DNA from 4 places in the Rahnella aceris genome. Region 4 is predicted to be linked to each of the others. Evidence: predicted binding sites of a transcription regulator. Region 4 holds the regulator's gene; each other region holds the start of a gene.
The links. Region 4 encodes Fur, which represses iron uptake genes when iron is present. Its sites were predicted from a motif close to ATAATAATGAGAACNACTATCAA; they were not measured.

Region 1: GW591_RS01260 (Nramp family divalent metal transporter) is a predicted target of Fur. The motif match lies at 2,233-2,255, and genes of this name have one in related genera.
Region 2: fes (enterochelin esterase) is a predicted target of Fur. The motif match lies at 1,584-1,606, and genes of this name have one in related genera.
Region 3: ulaG (L-ascorbate 6-phosphate lactonase) is a predicted target of Fur. The motif match lies at 1,702-1,724, and genes of this name have one in related genera.

Annotation. Positions count from the first base shown of each region.
Region 1 is NZ_JAADJV010000001.1:252,406-256,393, reverse strand. It holds gene mgrA (L-glyceraldehyde 3-phosphate reductase) at 1-317, shown strand, start outside; gene GW591_RS01265 (DUF2502 domain-containing protein) at 477-890, shown strand; gene GW591_RS01260 (Nramp family divalent metal transporter) at 962-2,191, opposite strand; gene GW591_RS01255 (NupC/NupG family nucleoside CNT transporter) at 2,609-3,796, shown strand; tRNA gene GW591_RS01250 (tRNA-Ala) at 3,933-3,988, opposite strand, start outside.
Region 2 is NZ_JAADJV010000005.1:141,926-145,913, forward strand. It holds gene GW591_RS20935 (ATP-binding cassette domain-containing protein) at 1-176, shown strand, start outside; gene fes (enterochelin esterase) at 150-1,493, opposite strand; gene GW591_RS20945 (TonB-dependent siderophore receptor) at 1,719-3,988, shown strand, end outside.
Region 3 is NZ_JAADJV010000004.1:158,200-162,187, reverse strand. It holds gene ulaR (HTH-type transcriptional regulator UlaR) at 1-428, opposite strand, end outside; gene ulaG (L-ascorbate 6-phosphate lactonase) at 543-1,607, opposite strand; gene ulaA (PTS ascorbate transporter subunit IIC) at 2,020-3,423, shown strand; gene ulaB (PTS ascorbate transporter subunit IIB) at 3,480-3,788, shown strand; gene ulaC (PTS ascorbate transporter subunit IIA) at 3,799-3,988, shown strand, end outside.
Region 4 is NZ_JAADJV010000001.1:2,341,920-2,345,907, forward strand. It holds gene GW591_RS10715 (methyl-accepting chemotaxis protein) at 1-206, opposite strand, end outside; gene fldA (flavodoxin FldA) at 628-1,155, shown strand; gene fur (ferric iron uptake transcriptional regulator) at 1,468-1,923, shown strand; gene chiQ (ChiQ/YbfN family lipoprotein) at 2,052-2,387, opposite strand; gene chiP (chitoporin ChiP) at 2,401-3,771, opposite strand.

The DNA of each region.
Region 1 (3,988 bases), 2.1 Mb from region 4:
CAGGCGGCGTGCTGACTGACCGTTATCTGGCGGGCATTCCTGAAGATTCCCGCGCAGCCAGCGGCAGTAAGTTCCTGACAGCAGATCAGCTGACGGAAGAGAAGCTGGCAAAAGTGCGTAAGCTGAATGATATTGCGCAGGCACGCGGTCAGAAGCTGTCGCAGATGGCGCTGGCGTGGGTTCTGCGCGGCGACCGCGTGACGTCCGTCCTGATTGGTGCCAGTAAAACCAGCCAGATCGACGATGCCGTGGGCATGGTCTCTCACCGTCATTTCAGCACAGAAGAACTGGCGGCGATCGAAGGGATTTTAGTGTAAGCGATTACCCTGCGGTATAAAAAACGCGCCTTTATGGAGGATTCGTAAGTAAACCGTTAAGGCGCGTAAATCATTCAAAACAGGATTGTAAGCAATAGTACCGGTGCCCTCTTCCCCTTATAACTGTCAGCATAAATTATAAGGAATCTGGGGCCACTCATGTTAAAGCCGGTACTTTTTGCCACATTGTTCTTTACCCTGCTCCCTGCGGCGGTACCCACCGTGCAGGCCAGCAGCTTCAGCCTGAATACGCCGGGCCTTTCTATCAATATCGGTGATCGCGACAGGCGGGGTTATTACTGGGACGGCTATGACTGGCGTAACCCAGGCTGGTGGAATGGTTACCGTGGTCACCACTATGGTGCACGCAGCCCGCGCGGCTATTACTGGGATGGTTATCGCTGGCGCGATCATGGCTGGTGGAACGAACGCCATCCTCCACGTCGTCCGATGCCGCCACCGCGTTATCATCACAGCGACCACGGACGTCCGCATTATGATCACCGCCGCGGGCCGGATCGGGGTCGCGGCCATGATGATCGCCGGGGCGGGCATGGCGATCACCGCCATTAATCAACGGAATAAAACAAAAACGGGACAGCGCAAACTGTCCCGTTTTTTATTATCTGTCGCTGGCGAAGGCGTTATTTCAACATACCTGTCAGCAGATAAAGGTTAAGGCTGACGACGATCAGCACGATGACCCGCCCCGCCCACTGCACGGTTTTAGTATTCACCATCTCGCCCATCAGGCTGCGGTTACCGGTAAAAGCCAGCAACGGCAGCAATGCCAGCGCAATCCCGAAGCTCAGCAATACCTGGCTCATCACCAAAATACGTGTGGCATCTAATCCCATCAGGATCACAATAAAAGACGGCATCATGGTCACCGTACGGCGAACCCACAGCGGAATGTAGAATTTCACGAACCCTTGCATCACTACCTGTCCGGCCAGCGTGCCGACAACTGTAGAAGATAAACCGGCTGCCACCAGACTCAGACCGAAGGTGGTCGCAGCAGCGTGGCCGAGCAACGGTTGCAGCGTCAGATAGGCTTCATCCAGCTCACTGATCCCGCTGTGTCCGCTGAAATGGAATGCCGCCGCAGCCGTCGCCATCATCGCCAGATTCACAAAACCGGCGATAGTCATGGCAATACCGACATCCAGCTTGGTGGCTGAATAACGCTGCGCTTTGGACGCCTTGCCGCCCCGCTGAGTCAGCGAAGAGTGCAGATAAATGACATGCGGCATAATGGTTGCGCCGAGCACACCCGCGGCCAGATACACCGAATCGGCGGTTGGCAGTGCGGGGATTAACATGCCTTTGCCCAGCGCCAGCATGCTTGGCTGCGAGAAGAACAATTCAACAATATAAGCCGCAGCAACAAACAACAGTAAACCGGCGATCACCAGTTCCAGCGGCTTTTGCCCGCGTTTTTGCAGCCCAAGGATAATAAAGGTGGCAATCCCGGTAAGTACTGCGCCCTGTAACAGGGAAACCCCGAGAAGCAATTTGAAGCCAATGGCGGCGCCAATAAATTCGGCCAGATCGGTGGCCATTGCGATAATCTCCGCCTGCACCCAGTAAGCCCAGACGGCCGGACGCGGGAAACGATCGCGGATATGTTCGGCCAGGTTTTTGCCGGTCGCGATACCGAGTTTGGCAGACAACAACTGGATCAACATCGCCATGACGTTGGCCCATACCACCACCCACAGCAACTGATAGCCATAAGAAGCACCGGCCTGAATATTCGTCGCAAAGTTGCCCGGATCGATATAACCAATGGCGGCGATAAAGGCCGGTCCCATCAGTGAAAGCTTCATCTTTCTGGACGCGCGGCCTGCAGATTCGGCCCGGCTGTTCAGCATAGTTAGTTAACCCTTACAATTATTACGCTTACATCAATGATATCTAACTGATAATGATTATCAAGTGCATTTGGAATGATCTGAGTGATTACTCTGATAGGCAGCAGCAGTAAGCGAGAAGGTAATAACTGAGGGGGTGATTCGCTCACCCGGCTTCAGAAAGCCAGACGCAGCGCACTTTCCTAAAACAGACATTAACGGGCCAGATTCAGAACGCATTACGGCACATGATAAAACTAGCACAGGAATGCTAATTGTGCTTAGTTTTATTAACATCTTGATTTTTTGTGTGATGGGCCGCGATTTGTTGCAATTCGTGTCTGTAATTTCTATATTTGCAATCGACTTCACGTTTTAAATGTACGCGTTACATAAAATGACCGTCGAAATATAGCCTGCCTCTAATTTGGAGCACCCATGTCCCGAATATTGCACTTTGTATTAGCGTTGGCCGTTGTCGCTGTACTCGCTTTACTGGTGAGCCGTGACCGGAAAAATATCCGTTTACGCTTCATCGTTCAGCTGTTGGTCATCGAAGTCTTGTTAGCCTACTTCTTCCTGAATTCTTCTGTTGGTTTAGGTTTTGTGAAAGGCTTCTCAGACTTGTTTGAAAAATTATTAGGATTCGCTGCGGAAGGGACCGGCTTCGTATTTGGAGGCATGAGCGATAAAGGATTAGCGTTCTTCTTCTTGAAAGTCTTGTGTCCGATCGTGTTTATTTCTGCGTTGATCGGTATTTTACAACACATTCGTGTACTGCCTTTCGTCATCCGTATTATCGGTACGGTTCTGTCGAAAATTAATGGCATGGGAAAACTGGAATCTTTCAACGCCATCAGCTCCCTGATTTTGGGTCAGTCAGAAAACTTTATCGCGTATAAAGATATTCTGAGCAAAATGTCTGAAAAACGTATGTACACCATGGCTGCCACAGCAATGTCGACGGTTTCTATGTCGATTGTGGGTGCGTACATGACCATGCTGGAACCGCGCTTTGTTGTTGCTGCGCTGGTGCTCAACATGTTCAGTACCTTCATCGTACTGTCGTTGATCAACCCTTATAAGGTTGATTCAGAAGAAGACCTGCAAATCGGTAATACGCACCAGGGTCAGAGCTTCTTTGAAATGCTGGGTGAATACATCCTGGCAGGCTTCAAAGTGGCTATCATCGTTGCAGCCATGTTGATTGGTTTCATCGCACTGATTTCCTGCCTGAATGCGTTGTTCGACGTGGTATTCGGTATCACCTTCCAGGGCGTGCTGGGTTATGTCTTCTATCCATTCGCGTGGATGATGGGCGTACCAAGTCACGAAGCCTTGCAGGTAGGCAGCATCATGGCAACCAAACTGGTTTCCAATGAATTCGTTGCGATGTTGGATCTGCAGAAAGTAGCAACCGAACTTTCACCACGCGGCGTGGGCATCCTGTCCGTGTTCCTGGTGTCTTTCGCAAACTTCTCTTCCATCGGTATCGTTGCCGGCGCTATCAAAGGCCTGAACGAACATCAGGGCAACGTGGTTTCACGCTTCGGCCTGAAACTGCTGTACGGCTCAACGCTGGTCAGCGTGTTGTCTGCTTCTATCGCGGGTCTGGTACTGGCGTAAGTAAGCAAATACAGAACGACGAGAAAGGCGCTCCGGCGCCTTTTTTTATGTCTGCGATTCAGCGCAGTAAAACAGGCAGGAGAAATGACAAAGCGCCAAAAGCAAAAAACCCGCCGAAGCGGGTTTCTTTAATATTTGGTGGAGATAAGCGGGATCGAACCGCTGACCTCTTGCATGCCATGCAAGCGCTCT
Region 2 (3,988 bases), on a different contig from region 4:
CATGTCGTTACGCCGGGCATCTGATTGCCATGCGCGATGGAAAAATACTGGCTGAGGGCGCACCGGCAGACATCGTCACACCGGCACTGATCGAACAGGTTTTCGGGCTACGCTGCGCCATTATCGACTGTCCGGTTTCGCATACACCGTTAATTATCCCGCTGGGTAACGGTTGAATCTCCGGTGCTCCATGGCTCTTCGTTCCACAGGTATTGAAGGCCATCGGCTAATCCGCCGCGCCAGCTCAGCGCATCGTGACCGGCATCGACCACGCGATAACGCACGCTGTTTTTGGTGCCGCTCAGCAGTTCATCCATCTGATTATTCACCTGATAAATCAGTCGCTCATTGCTGCCCGCTTCCATGAAAATTTTCAGATGGCTGGCAGCCCCCAGCCCGTTACTCACCGCACGCAGTAACAAATCCGCCTCGTCAGGATTTTCATCCTGCTGCGATTTATTACGTCGCGGCCACCAGAAAGAACCGGACTGACTGAGTACCAGACCGAAGCGCTGCGGCCAGTGCAAACCGGCGTACAACGCTGACAGCCCGCCAAAGCTCTGCCCCGCCACCACTGTTTTGTTCGCATCGCTGCTGTGCGGTGCGAGCGTCGCCACGGCGGGCAATAACTCCTCCTGAACGGCCAGCCAGAAATCTGCATTACAGGTCAGTTCGCGGCTGCGGGTCTGTGTATCGATCACATCAATCAGCACGTAGACGGCCTGCGGCAATGTGCCTTCCTGCGTCAGTTGCATCAGCGGCTGCCAGACCGGCATCTGCTGCGCCCAGAACTGGCCGTCGAGCAACAGCGCCAGCGGGCGCGATGCCGGATCCTGGCTTTCGCCGGTAGTGTAGATCCAGACCTTGCGCCGGTTGCCCAGACGCGCACTGTTCCACTGATAGGTTTGCAGTTTTGCCGGTTTCTGTGGCAACGCGGCACCGTGGAGATCAAACTCCCGCCAGGCAGGCTGCGGCAATGCGTCGGGCATATGCAAAGGCGACAGCGCGTGAGATTTCGCCCCCGGCCACGGCTGATTCGGATTCAGCGGGTCATAAATCGCATGGGCGAACATATCTTTCCACCATTCCCGCGCAGCCAGCATGGCGGTATAGGCATCGGGATCCTGCGGGAACTCTCTGCCGGGCCTGGTGCGCGGGATCAGGCTGTAACTGCCGCGCCAGCCGGAGCGCAGCGTAATACTCAGCGACCAGACATCGGTTCCCGCAAGTCTTTGCAGGCTTTGCGGCGGTAAAGACTGATGGTGATCGGTGATGCCGTTGATGTTGATCCACACCCGCTGGAAATCCGATGTCGCCTCACTGCCCTGCGGATCCCGCCAGAAGAACGTTACGTTGCATACATCATCGTTCAGCCGTTCGATCAAGGGTGAACCCTGCGCTTTAATGTCTTTCCACCATTCGGCACTTCCCGCCTGAGAGCTTGCTAACATCGCCTGCGCGGTGGGTTTTTCCGGAAACTGCGATTTCATCATGTTTACGCTTTACAGTCTTTTGGCAGTGAGAGAAGGCATAATTTGCAGAATAATTGACCTGCTTCCTGCAAATTATGAATGGGAATCGTATTGATAATTGTTTGCATTTGCAATAGTGTGTTACCGCCCGTAAACGGGACGATAAAAATACACACACAACAGGCCATCCTCCTGTTCACTAAATCTGTTTTGCAGGAACGGATGGATTTCAGGGCAGAATCCACTATGAAAAGCAGGCTACCACACTATTCTCTGGCAACCTTAATCGGGCTGGGATCAGCACTTTCTTTGCCCGTCAGCGCGGCAGAAAGCACCACAACCCGCACAACAGACGCCAGCCAGAACACCGCAGAAACACAGGAAGACACCAGCGACACACTGGTTGTCACCGCCGCACAGCAAAACCTTCAGGCTCCCGGCGTTTCCACCATCACTTCTGATGAAATCCAAAAACGCCCTCCGGCACGCGACATCAACGAACTTATCCGCACCATGCCCGGCGTAAACCTGACCGGCAACTCTACCAGCGGCCAGCGCGGTAATAACCGCCAGATCGACATCCGGGGTATGGGCCCGGAAAATACCTTAATCCTGATCGACGGTAAGCCGGTGAACAGCCGCAACTCAGTGCGTCAGGGCTGGCGCGGTGAGCGTGATACCCGCGGCGACACAAGCTGGGTTCCGCCCGATATGATCGAGCGCATCGAAGTGATCCGCGGCCCGGCGGCGGCGCGTTACGGTAACGGCGCGGCGGGTGGCGTGGTGAACATCATCACTAAAAAAGACACTCAGGAGTGGCACGGTTCCTGGAATACCTATCTGAACGCACCACAACATAAGGACGAAGGCTCGACCAAACGTACCGATTTCAGCCTCTCCGGCCCGCTCAACGATCAGTTCAGTTTCCGCCTGTTCGGTGGCTACAGCAAAACGCAGGCTGACGCGCAATATATCAACGAGGGTCATCAGTCTGAGCGTACCGGCACCTATGCCGACACCGTTCCGGCAGGTCGCGAAGGCGTGATCGATAAGAATATCGACGCCCTGTTGCACTGGGATTTTGCCCGTATGCAGTCGCTGGAATTTGAAGTGTCCAACAGCCGTCAGGGCAACCTGTACGCAGGCGACACGCAGAACACCAACACCAGTGATTTGGTGAAAAGCATGTACGGTGAAGAGACTAACCGCATTTACCGCCAGTCCTACTCGGTGACCTACAAAGGCGCGTGGGATAACGGTGTGACCACCAACAACTACGTGCAGTACGAAAAAACCCGTAACTCGCGCATGGATGAAGGGCTGGCGGGCGGTACCGAAGGCATCTTCTCTGACGAAGACTTCAACACCATCGCACTGGGCGACATTCTGGCGCACAGCGAAGTCAGTATTCCGTTTGAACTGGGCGTGCCGCAAACCGCGACGTTCGGCACGGAATGGAACCAGCAGAAGATGAAAGATCCGTCTTCCAACACGCAGGCTATGCTCGGCGGCGCGATTGCCGGTACCGACAGCACCAACCGCAGCCCCTATTCTCAGGCAGAGATTTTCTCGCTGTTTGCCGAAGATAATATTGAGCTGACCGACAGCACCATGCTGGTGCCGGGTCTGCGTTTCGACCATCACTCCATTGTCGGCAATAACTGGAGCCCGTCGCTGAACCTGTCTCAGGAACTGGGCGACGATTTCACCCTGAAAATGGGTATCGCCCGCGCCTATAAAGCGCCGAGCCTGTATCAGACCAACCCGAACTACGTGCTGTACAGTAAAGGCCAGGGTTGTGCGGCCAGCGGCGGCGGTTGTTATCTGGTGGGGAATAAAGATCTGGATGCGGAAACCAGCGTTAACAAAGAGATCGGACTGGAATTCCACCGCAACGGTTATCAGGCGGGCGTGACCTATTTCCGCAACGATTATCGCAACAAAATCGAATCCGGTTATCTGCCAACCGGCACGTCCTCCACCGGCACAACTGATGTATATAAATGGGAAAACGTGCCGAAAGCCGTGGTTCAGGGGCTGGAGGGCACGCTGAATATTCCGGTCAGCAGCACCGTTTCCTGGAATAACAACGGCACGTACATGATTGAAAGTAAAAACAAAGAGACCGGCGATTATCTGTCGATCATCCCGGAATTTACCATCAACTCCACGCTGAGCTGGCAGGCGACGGAAGATCTCTCTCTGCAATCTACCCTGACCTGGTATGGCCGTCAGAAGCCGAAGAAATACAACTACAAAGGTGAAGCCGTCACCGGCAGTGAGAAGAATGAAGTCAGCCCGTATTCTGTGGTCGGCATGAGCGGCACCTACACCGCGACCAAAAATGTCAGCGTCACGGCGGGTATTGATAACGTCTTCGACAAACGCCAGTTCCGTGCGGGTAATGCCCAGACCGTGGGTAATGCCACCACCGGCGCCTATATGTACGGCGCAGGCGCGGCAACCTACAACGAGCCGGGCCGCACGTTCTATATGAGCCTGAATACGCACTTCTG
Region 3 (3,988 bases), on a different contig from region 4:
CCGCCCATGATCACCACGCTGTCGTGCTCCTGTTCAATCAGATAATTGGCCAGCGGCAGATAATTGGTAATGACCTGAATGTCTTTTCCGCACATTTCACGGCCGAGCAGAAACGCCGTCGAACCGCAGTTTATCACCACGCTTTCACCCGGCTGGCACAGTTCGGATGCCGCTTTGGCGATGCGCATTTTCTCGTTGAGATTGTGCGTCTGATGGATATTCAGCGGTGTCCAGTTCTGGCGTGGCTGATTCACGGCTTCAGCGCCATTGCGCACTTTCCGCAGTTTGCCCAGTTCGTTGAGCTTGGTGATGTCACGACGCGCCGTAGCGGGTGAAATATCAAACTGATCAATCACATCAGCGACGGAAATCTGCCCCTGACGTTGCAGCAGATCGAGAATAGCGTTGTGGCGTTGTGGCTCAGTCATGGTGGCTCCGCAGGTAAATAGGTGATTACCGCGTGATTATAAACGAGCAGTAATGGCAATTACATGGTTTATAAAAAAGCGGAGTCTGTTGCCTCCGCCTGTTCATAACATACTTTATAAGAAAGACTTGAATGGCAGATCAGTCTCGGTAGTAAAGCAGTCGTCAAAGCCACGCGGATAGTGATACTCGAAGTTATCCTTATCATCCGGATACGTGAATTTACCGCCGACCTGCCAGATAAACGGCTTGAAGCCGTATTTCAGGCGATCTTTTTTCATCTCCCACAGCACGCGGATTTCCTGCGGATCGGCCTGGAAATTCGACCAGATATCATGGTGGAACGGAATAACGACTTTGGTGTTGAGGGATTCCGCCATGCGCAGCATATCGACGCTGGTCATTTTGTCGGTCACACCACGCGGGTTTTCGCCATAAGAGCCGAGCGCCACGTCTATCTGATATTCGTTACCGTGTTTGGCGTAGTAGTTGGAATAGTGCGAATCGCCGCTGTGATACAGGTTACCGCCCGGCGTTTTGAACAAATAATTCACCGCGCGCTGATCCATCATATCCGGCAATACCCCTGCGGCTTTCTGGTCTGCGGGCAGGGTGATCAGCACCGTGCGGTCGAAAGAATCCAGTGCGTGAATTTCCACGTCTTTGATCCTCACCACTTTGCCCGGCGTCATCACGATGCAACGACTGGCGGGCACGCCCCAGCTCATCCACAAATCCACACAGGTTTGCGGGCCGATAAAGGGCACGTCAGCAGCACAGTTTTGCATGACCGCGGCGGCCACGTTCACATCGATATGATCGTTATGATCGTGGGTGGATAACACCGCGTCGATCTCCCTGATCGCAAAGGGATCGAGCACAAACGGTGTGGTGCGCAGATTTGGCTGGAGCTTCTTTACACCGGCCATGCGCTGCATCTGGTGGCCGGTTTTCATCAGCGGGCTGCTGTGATTTTGCTTGCCGACGCCACACCAGAAATCGACACAAATATTCGCGCCGCCCTCAGACTTCAGCCAGATCCCTGTACAGCCCAGCCACCACATGGCAAAAGTGCCCGGCGCGACCTTTTCCTGCTCGATCTCTTCGTTTAACCAGGTGCCCCATTCCGGGAAAGTGCTGAGGATCCAGGATTCGCGGCTGATCGTTTCTACTTTGCTCATAGTATTCCCTCATCTGAGTTGGCTTTGAAATAGAGTCACAATAAATCATTTAGTGATTATATATGATTTGTTTGTGAGAACTTATCATCGAAAATTCATAATGACAATGATTATAAACGAGCGATTTTTAGCATTAAGCAGGGGGTGACAAAGGAGGATGGGAGGATTTCAGGCGGTTTTCACATGCCTTTTTTTGTAGTATATGGCTGATATTTATCATAAAAACAGAGTGATTTAGTTTGTTAGCTCATTCTGCCGATGACGATATCTTGCGAGACTGCTCACAAATAATCATTGCGAATCTTTATTTGATTCGATGTGAGCATTAGAGTGCGTTTGTCCCTCACTTTTTAGCGCAGCGGTTATGTTCAAGTGCGTTGAAGAGATCAAACAAGGTCAGACGGAGAGTCTTATGGAATTCCTCTACACCATCTTCACCGTATTTTTTAATCAGGTAATGACTAACGCGCCGTTGCTGCTGGGTATTGTGACCATGCTCGGTTACATCCTGCTCAGGAAGAGCGCGACGGTGATTATCAAGGGCACCATCAAAACCATTATCGGCTTTATGTTACTGCAGGCGGGGTCCGGCATTCTGACCGGTACCTTCAAACCGGTGGTGGCAAAACTTTCAGAAGTGTATGGCATTAACGGTGCAATATCAGATACCTATGCCTCAATGATGGCCACGGTGGAGCGCATGGGCGAGGCCTATAGCTGGGTCGGTTACGCGGTGCTGATCGCCCTGGCGCTGAATATCCTGATGGTGGTATTCCGCCGCATTACCGGCATTCGCACCATCATGCTCACCGGCCACATCATGTTCCAGCAGGCGGGGCTGATTGCGGTGTTCTTCTTCATCATGGGCTATCCGATGTGGACCACCATCTGGTCAACCGCAATTCTGGTGTCGCTGTACTGGGGCATTACCTCGAACATGATGTACAAACCGACGCAGGCCGTGACCGAAAACAGCGGCTTCTCGATTGGTCACCAGCAGCAATTTGCCTCGTGGATCGCTTATAAAATCGCGCCGTATCTCGGGAAGAAAGAAGACAGTGTTGAAGATCTCAAACTGCCGGGCTGGCTGAATATTTTCCATGACAATATCGTGTCTACCGCCATCGTGATGACCGTGTTCTTCGGCATCATTCTGTGTTCCTTCGGCCTCGACACCCTGCAGCAAATGGCCGGAAAAACCCACTGGACGATTTACATCCTGCAAACCGGTCTGATGTTTGCAGTGGCGATTTTCATCATTATTCAGGGCGTGCGTATGTTCGTTGCTGAACTGACCGAAGCCTTTAACGGCATCTCCCAACGCCTGATCCCCGGTGCCGTGCTGGCCATCGACTGCGCGGCTATTTACAGCTTTGCGCCGAACGCCGTGGTCTGGGGCTTTATGTGGGGCACCATCGGCCAGCTGATTGCTGTCGCCATTCTGTTTGGCATGGGCTCTTCCATCATGATCATCCCCGGCTTTATCCCGATGTTCTTCTCTAACGCCACCATCGGCGTGTTTGCCAATCACTTCGGCGGCTGGCGCGCGGCGCTGAAAATCTGTCTGGTGATGGGGATGATCGAAATCTTCGGCTGCGTCTGGGCCATCAAACTCACCGGCCTGAGCGCCTGGATGGGCATGGCAGACTGGTCGATTCTGGCACCGCCAATGATGCAGGGCTTCTTCAGCATCGGTATGGCCTTTATAGGCGTCATTGGGGTGATTGTGCTGCTCTACATGTTCTTCGCGGGTCGCGCATTGCGGGCCGAAGAAGATGCTGAAAAACAGGCGCTTAATCAGTCCGTTTCTCACTAATGACTGTTCACTAATGACTTCTCACAAATAACTTCTCACAAAATAAAGAGGTTCCCATGACAGTACGAATTCTGGCGGTATGCGGTTGCGGGCAAGGCAGTTCGATGATCATGAAGATGAAAATCGGCCAGTTTCTGACGCAGGAAGGCGTGGATCACACCATGAATAGCTGCGCGGTGGGGGAATACAAATCCGAGCTGAGCGGGGCTGACATTATTGTCGCCTCCACGCACGTGGCGGATGAAATCACCGTCAGCGGCAACAAATACGTGGTCGGCGTGCGCAACATGCTGTCGGCGGCGGACTTCGGTCCGAAAGTGATGGAAGTGATTAACGCGCACTTTTCCGCAGACCTGAAAAAGTAAGGAGCGATGTATGAAACTGCGAGATTCGCTGGCTGAAAACAACTCGATTCGCCTCAACGCAGAAGCAGAAACCTGGCAGGGCGCAGTGAAAATTGGCGTCGATATGCTGGTGGAAGCCGGAGTGGTAGAGCCGCGTTATTACCAGGCGATTCTGGACGGCGTCGAACGTTTCGGGCCGTATTTCGTGATCGCGCCCGGGC
Region 4 (3,988 bases):
AGGCGCGTCACGGTACGAAAATACTGATCATTTCCTTTATTGATCAGCGCCATATTGTTGACCAGCTCGGTACTATTTTTGGTATTTTGGGTCAGTGTGTCCAGTGAGGTGACGGTGTAAAGGGAAACACCTGCCCACATGACGCAAAAGATGCCAAGAATGGTTAATAAAGCGGCCCTGATGGTGATATTTTTTAAAAACTGCACGATATGCCTCTCTCGAAACATGTCTGTTTCTGGCCTGAGGATTGACGGGGATGCGGAGAATCAAGACAGGTAACCAGCAGGCAAGTGCCCCAGGACATGTTTGAACACCTCTCCGGGCATCGATTTCTTTATTATGTTGAGATTGCTCCCGAATCATCTATCGGCGGAATGTTCTCGAAATTTAGTATTGTGACAACTTATTTCTCAAACTTGCTTTTGACCTCATTAACCCTGAGGTTAATTCGCCGCAGGTGAAAGCACACAAAGGCGATAACACATAAAAATATTGCCCGATAAACTTATTTCCCAGTTAAGAAGGCGAGCAGAAGCATATTCTCCGCCGCACGAGTTTGCTATCATCTGCATTATTATTGCCTGCGTTGCAGAGCACTTCATTGAGAACAAGAGGTTAGGTAATCTTATGGCCGTTGTAGGTATCTTCTTTGGATCCGATACAGGTAACACCGAAAACATCGCAAAAATGATCCAGAAGCAATTGGGTAAAGATGTTGCAGAGGTGCATGACATTGCGAAGAGCAGCAAAGAGGATCTGGAAAAATTCGATATTTTGCTTATCGGCATTCCAACCTGGTATTACGGTGAAGCGCAGTGTGACTGGGACGACTTTTTCCCAACGCTGGAAGAGATAGATTTCGAAGGTAAGCTGGTGGCACTGTTTGGTTGCGGTGACCAGGAAGACTACGCCGAATATTTCTGCGATGCGCTGGGCACCGTGCGCGATATCATTGAGCCACGCGGCGCAGTGATTGTCGGACATTGGCCTACCGAAGGTTACCACTTTGAAGCATCTAAAGGCCTGGCGGATGATAAGCACTTCATAGGACTGGCAATTGACGAAGATCGTCAGCCCGAACTGACCAGCGAACGTGTTGATGCCTGGGTGAAACAGATCACAGAAGAACTTAGCCTTTCTGAAATTATTGGCTAAAAACCCTGTTGGCCCTGAGGATTTATTCTACAATTGAAGGGCCAAACTATTACTGAAATTAACAATTTAACTGCTACAAAATTGTAACTTTCGGTCGTATCAAGGTACACTGAGTTCCTCTGTTTTTTCTATTGATCAAGTCGTTGCATTCCAAATGTGACCGGCAATTTGTGATCTTTATTAACAGGCTGTCGTTGACGAGAATTGGCACATTGCGTTAAACGAAGAGACTAAACGAATAATTTTGTGCCGCCGATGCCACAGGCTGCATGCCTCAACTTGATTAGCACATAGTAACAGGACTGAATCCGCATGACTGACAACAACACCGCACTGAAGAAAGCCGGCTTAAAAGTCACGCTTCCGCGCCTCAAAATCCTGGAAGTGCTGCAAGCGCCGGAAGGTCATCACGTTAGTGCGGAAGATCTTTACAAGCAACTGATTGATATGGGTGAAGAAATTGGCCTGGCGACGGTTTACCGCGTTCTGAACCAGTTTGACGACGCCGGTATTGTCACCCGTCATAACTTCGAAGGCGGCAAGTCCGTATTCGAACTGACCCAGCAACATCACCATGACCACCTGATCTGTCTGGATTGCGGTCGTGTGATCGAATTCCGTGACGAATATATTGAAGGTCGTCAGCGTGAGATTGCTAAGAAACACGGTATCAAGCTCACCAACCACAGCCTGTATTTGTACGGTCACTGTGAAGCAGGCGATTGCCGCGAAGATGACTCTTTGCACAACGATAAACCTGCGCAGTAATCTGCACAGGCTTTGACTAAATTAACCGCTGAAAAGCGGTTTTTTTATGTCTGATATCGACGCAGATTGAGCCCGGATAGCAGGCATAAAAAACCCCGGCAAGCCGGGGTATGTTTCGCTGCTGAGATTCACGACTTAGGTGAATTGTTCGTTTTTATTTCCTGCCAGATTTTCCCGCAATCAGCAGCATATGCCTGACCGTCGCCAGTTTTACGCGCCGTCAGACATCGCTGGTAATCCAACACACGTACCGTTTCTTGTTCCGCAAATTGCTGGTGGGCTTTTTCCTGTTTCAGTTTATTCAGTAACACCTCGCAGGATGCCAGTTTGTCCGGATTGCCTTCTGACGTATTGATACAGGCACGGTAATCTTCCCGCGTTTGGGATATTTGTGCCTGATCGGCGGTGGGTGCACAACCGGCCAGCAAAACAGCCGAAACCATGATCATCAGTACTTTATTCATCGACATAGCGACCTCAGAAAATAGTAAATGGAGCGATAACGATGAATTTCACGTCTTTTTCATCCTGGAAAATGTTGCCGTAACCGCCGCCCCAGCTCGGAATATCCGAATGGTTGTCGTACTGGGTGTAATGCAGTTTGAACAACGTCCCTTTGGCGCGCCCTTCCTGAATGGTGTACAGCGCATCCAGGCTCCATGCGCTTTCTTTCAGACGCTGGCTCTGGTCATAAGCGGCGTTGGTGCTCGGTTTGGCATCCCAGGCATAGACGTACGAACCACCGACCGCGAAGCCCGGTAAATCCCATTTCGCCAGATCATACAATACGCCTGCATATACTGCTTTTTCACCGTTGGCGTTGAAGTCCGAGCGGTTGTCCCACCACACATCAAGACGGCCGTTTGAGGAAGAATAAGTCGGGGTCATGCGCTGCAGGAAGTAGCCCTGATTCCCTTCCGCTTTCACCATCGTCCCTTCCAGACGCCAGTTAAACTGCCCGGTGGTATAGCCAAAGGTCAGTGCCTGCAACCATGCCAGACCGTCATACAGACTGTTCGGATCATTCTTGTCACTGATGCGGTCTTCTGCACCATAGAACTGATAGCTGGTGGTCAGCGGATTGCCCAGCAGATCCATTTTGTACGAGGCCTTAGCAAAGTACTGATCGACATAACTTTCAGCCTGGCCAAATGCGCCTTCCAGTACGAAGTCATTTTTAAAATCATATTTCGCACCGAGCGAATGAATATAAGAAACGCCGGTTTTCTTGTCATTCTGGCGGAAATCATCCATTTCCAGATGCCACGGCGATTTATATTCATCAGCCCACATATAGGAGAAACTCAGTTCACCCGGGTCACCGAAATCGTGTTTATAACCGGCTTCCGCACCGCGATACGTACCCGGCATAAAGCTCCAGTGCGGTGCGATCAGCGTCTGTCCGGTAGGCTGAATATACCCTGCGTGCCCCCAGAATCCGCCGTATTTGAATTTACCGGCTGCCTTATAAAGACTGACCCCACTTTTATCCCCGGAGTAATCTTCGTCGTAGGCGCGGTTGCTGTTGGAAAAGGCGATTTCGTTGGGATGGCCGCTCTCGCTGCTCTCAGCCATTTCAATCGCCGTAAAGGCTGCGATATCAATACCAAACATGTCCCAGGCATAGCCGGAAGAAAAATCGAGGTTCAGGTTAGCGGTAGAATGCGAAAGGTTGGTTGTATAGTCTTTGTAGTGGTCACTCGCCGGATCCATGTCCTTGCGGTCACGTTCACGCTGCCAGTAGTACACACCGCCGGTCAGTGTGGAATCATCAATAAAACCGGCTGCTTTGGTCTCTTGTGAAAACATCATTCCGCCACCCAGTAAGGTGCCGGCGAGAGAATACATGGCAGGTTTCAGGTAAGCCGATCCCCTGCCCCTGTTACGGCGCTTGTGCATAGAGATTCCTCATGTTGACTAAAAAAACGAGCAAAACCCAAACGGGTATAAAAAGCGGTCGCCAGAGGCGTAACCGGTTAAATCAACATCAAGAGTATTTTTCGCGACGCGAATTATCAATGAGTAATTAATCATTAATTATCGAAATATGACAAAGTGCACATAA